2 regions of the Pseudoalteromonas sp. MM17-2 genome follow, and region 1 is predicted to be linked to the other one. Evidence: predicted binding sites of a transcription regulator. Region 1 holds the regulator's gene; the other holds the start of a gene.
The links. Region 1 encodes FliA, which starts transcription of late flagellar genes. Its sites were predicted from a motif close to CTAAAGNTNNNNNNNNNNNNGCCGATA; they were not measured.
Positions count from the first base shown of each region.

Region 2: the regulator FliA is predicted to act here: its motif matches at 960-986, upstream of pomA (flagellar motor protein PomA).

Region 1 covers NZ_JAKRFV010000013.1:18,696-20,900, reverse strand. Annotated here, with positions in the region: gene MHM93_RS11635 (MinD/ParA family protein) at 1-778, shown strand, start outside; gene MHM93_RS11630 (RNA polymerase sigma factor FliA) at 794-1,516, shown strand; gene cheY (chemotaxis response regulator CheY) at 1,555-1,938, shown strand; gene MHM93_RS11620 (protein phosphatase CheZ) at 1,956-2,205, shown strand, end outside.
Region 2 covers NZ_JAKRFV010000015.1:9,377-11,581, forward strand. Annotated here, with positions in the region: gene MHM93_RS12645 (flagellar motor protein MotB) at 1-102, opposite strand, end outside; gene pomA (flagellar motor protein PomA) at 105-866, opposite strand; gene MHM93_RS12655 (exodeoxyribonuclease VII small subunit) at 1,130-1,369, shown strand; gene ispA ((2E,6E)-farnesyl diphosphate synthase) at 1,378-2,205, shown strand, end outside.

The DNA of each region.
Region 1 (2,205 bases):
GACCGGTGGCAAAGGGGGCGTCGGTAAAACCAATGTCTCTTTGAATTTAGCTATTGCCATGGGTCAGCAAGGCAAACGTGTCTTAGTGTTAGATGCTGACCTAGGACTGGCAAACTGTGACGTTATGCTTGGTCTGCGTGTTGAAAAGAACCTTTCTCATGTTCTAAGTGGTGAGTGCGAACTGCGCGATATACTGGTAACTGGGCCTGCGGGCATTCGTATTGCTCCGGCAACATCGGGGTCACAGAGCATGGTTGAACTGAGTGCCGCAGAGCATGCAGGTTTAATCCGTGCGTTTAGCGAGCTCGATAACGACTTTGATGTCCTCATTGTTGACACCGCCGCCGGTATCTCCGATATGGTACTGAGCTTCTCGCGTGCTGCGCAAGATGTTGTTGTGGTGGTCTGCGATGAGCCAACTTCGATTACCGATGCCTACGCGCTGATCAAGGTGCTTAGTCGTGAACATGGCGTATACAAATTCAAAGTCGTTGCCAATATGGTGCGCAGCCAGCGTGAAGGGCAAGACTTATTTGCCAAACTCTCCAAAGTAACCGACCGATTTTTAGATGTGGCGCTCGAATTAGTGGCCACCGTGCCCTATGATGAAAACATGCGTAAATCAACGCGTCGCCAGAAAGCCGTTGTGGAGTTATTCCCTAACTCACCTGCTTCGGTATCGCTGAAAAGTCTCGCTGGCAAGGCATTAAAATGGCCAACCCCTAATCAACCATCGGGGCATTTGGAGTTCTTCATTGAAAAGCTGGTCAATAATTAACTGTTGTTCGGATTTATGAATAAAGTGGCTGGATATCAAGATCAATTACAATTAAACACTCTGGTCGAGCGCCATGCCGCGCTGGTCAAGCGTGTTGCATGTCATTTGCTGGCGCGACTGCCGGCGAGTGTGCAGCTCGATGATCTCATTCAGTCCGGCATGATTGGCCTCATTGAGGCATCAAAAACCTTTGATGCCAGTAAAGGCGCCAGCTTTGAGACGTTTGCTGGTATTCGTATTCGTGGTGCGATGCTTGATGAAGTACGACGGGGAGATTGGGCTCCACGATCGGTACACCGCAATAGCCGCGCTGTAGCTACCGCTGTACATGAATTGGAAACTTCCCTAGGTCGGGAACCAAAGGATGTTGAAGTAGCTGAAAAACTTGATATTTCGCTCGATGAATACCATCATATTTTAAACGATGTTAATTGCTCTAAAGTGCTCGGTATCGAAGACTTAGGTGTCGATGAAGATGTACTCACCCCGAGCAGTGAACAATCTCAAACGGGGCGGCCCTACACCAGCGTTCACAACGAACGCTTTAACCAAGCATTAGTAGCGGCAATTAATTCTCTCCCCGAGCGTGATGCATTGGTATTATCGTTGTACTATAACGATGAAATGAATTTAAAAGAAATTGGGCAAATACTGGACGTAAGTGAGTCCCGTGTGAGTCAGATACATGGTCAGGCAATGATTAAGCTCAAAGCGAAAGTCAATGACTGGGTCAATTAGTAGTAAGAATAAAGGTTCATACCTCACTGGAGGATACTTTGGATAAAAACATGAAAATTCTCGTGGTCGATGACTTTTCCACTATGAGAAGAATCATTAAAAACCTATTGCGTGATTTAGGCTTTACCAACGTGCAAGAAGCGGACGATGGTAGTACCGCGCTGCCCATGTTGCAAAACCAAGAGTTTGACTTTGTGGTTACCGATTGGAACATGCCAGGTATGCAGGGTATCGATTTGCTCCGTGCAATTCGCGCCGACGACAGCTTAAAGCACATTCCAGTACTGATGGTAACTGCAGAGGCGAAGAAGGAACAAATCATTGCCGCTGCCCAAGCTGGCGTGAACGGTTACATCGTTAAGCCCTTTACCGCAGCTACATTAAAAACCAAGCTGGATAAAGTATTTGAGCGCTTAGGTTAACCGAGAAGGAGAGGTTTATGTCAGCTCCCGCTGCACCTCACATTACCCTAGAGCAAGCCAAACAGCTTGTATCGTTTCTTGAACAAGGTGAGCAGGAGAAAGCCGATCAGCTGATCCTCGATGCTGCCTCCAAGGAACAGTCCGAACTGTTTGCTGAGGTTGGCAAGTTGACGCGGCAGCTTCACGAGTCGTTGAAGAATTTCCAACTCGATACGCGCTTGAACGACCTCACGCAAGAAGCTATTCCCGATGCTAAGCAGCGTCTTA
Region 2 (2,205 bases), on a different contig from region 1:
CAATACGAAGAAACACATCAGTAGCGACATCAAGTCTGCGAACGTGCCCATCCAAGCCGGTAATCCGGGAGGGGGGCATTTGCAGGGTTTTTCATCCGACATACTTACTCCTCGGTATCAACTTGGCGCTTGGACTCTGCCAGATAATTTTTCAGAATGCCTTCGATAACTTTGGGGTTTTGTCCGTCTTGAATACCTAAGATAGCGTCTAAGATCAGCCGTTGATTGAGCTCTTCTTCATCTTTTCGCAGTTCTAACTTGGATTGGATAGGAATAGCTATCACATTGGCGAGAAACGCACCGTACAATGTGGTTAGTAGCGCCACCGCCATCGCGGGGCCAATCGCTTTGGGGTCATCCATGTTAGAGAGCATCGCCACCAAACCGATCAAGGTCCCGATCATACCCATTGCTGGGGCTATATCACCCAAGGCCTTGAACAGTCCGGCGCCTTGCTCATGGCGAGCGGTGGTCAACAAAATATCTTTTTGCAAAGTAGCACGAACCACATCGGCGTCATGGCCATCAACCAGCATATCAATGCCTTTACGCATAAACTTGTTGTTAATCTCTGCCTCTTCTAGCGCTAAAAAGCCCCCTTTACGAGCAGAGTCTGCCAGCTCTACAGCCTTCTCAATAAGCTCATCGGGTGATTCAATTTTAAACATGAAGGCTTTGCCGGCTACTTTTCCTATGGTGAAAAATTGCCCCATGGTGTAGTTAGCAAGCACGATAAAAAGAGAACCACCAAATACAATTAGCACCGAAGGAGTGTTATAGAACATGCCCACATCACCACCAAGCACCATAGACATGACAACGAAACCAATCGCGCCGAGAATACCTATTATGGTTGCTAAATCCACATGTCCTCCACCCACTTTACTATTCAGCGCCTTCCCACTAAAGCCCTATATATGGCCAGGGAATATCAGACGTTATTATAATTACTCTTGAGATATCGGCAACTTGCTGAATTACTTGAATCATTTTTTTAAAATCGCGAAGCGACAATATTAAAACTAGCATGCCTACACAGCTTTGCCGTGAAAATCGCATCCATCTTTGACCTAGTCCACGATTCCCCCTAAAATTGGCGCTCTTATTAGGTGTAGTGAGTGACAAGGCCATGGCCCAAAAAAAACCAGAAAACCTAAGCTTTGAAGAAGCCATTAATGAATTAGGGCAAATTGTAACTGATATGGAGCAAGGTGAATTGTCTTTAGAGCAATCTTTAAAGCAATTTGAACGCGGTATTGGTCTGGCAAATGCATCGGCTCAAAAGCTTGATAACGCCCAGCAGAAAGTAAGCATGTTAATGAGCAACGACCTAAACGCTGAGCTCACCCCAATGGATGATCAAGAGTAGTCGCCCCTGTGAATTTAAAACATGCCTTAGCACAGGCACAACAGGATGTGCTACACACCCTACAGCGTTATTTTCAAACACAGCAACAAACACAGCCTCAATTATTGGCGGCAACGCAGTACTGTATCGAAAATGGTGGCAAGCGCTTGCGACCATTTTTAGTCTATGCTGTAGGTAATATGCTTGCAGCACATCAAGACGATCTTCACAAAGCCGCTGCAGCCATTGAGTGTATTCATAGTTACTCTCTGGTGCATGATGATTTACCGGCCATGGACGATGATGAATTACGGCGCGGTCGACCCACCTGCCATATCGCATTTGGCGAGGCCCACGCTATTTTAGCTGGCGATACCTTGCAAACCATTGCCTTTGAGCTGCTCAGTAGCACTGATTTTGATATCGGCGCTAGCCAACAGTTAGCACTGATACGAAGTTTAAGCCAAGCTTCAGGGCTATTGGGTATGGTAGGCGGCCAAGCGCTAGATATCGCAGCCACCGATAAAGCGATTTCCTTAAGTGAACTTGAGCATATTCATCGCCTAAAAACAGGGGCATTGCTAAGCTGCGCCATTGAGCTGGGCTATTTGTGCTCCCCGAACGTAGAAAACAGCACACGTGCTGCATTAGACGATTACGGCCGTGCCATCGGCCTGGCTTTTCAAGTGCAAGATGATATTTTGGATGTTGAAGGAGATACCGCCACGTTAGGAAAGCCGCAAGGCTCTGATGTGGCTGCAAATAAATCTACTTATCCTGCGCTTATGGGCCTTGATGGTGCCAAAGATAAGATGCAGCATTTGTATCAACAAGCTATTGATGCGGTGTGCCCGCTC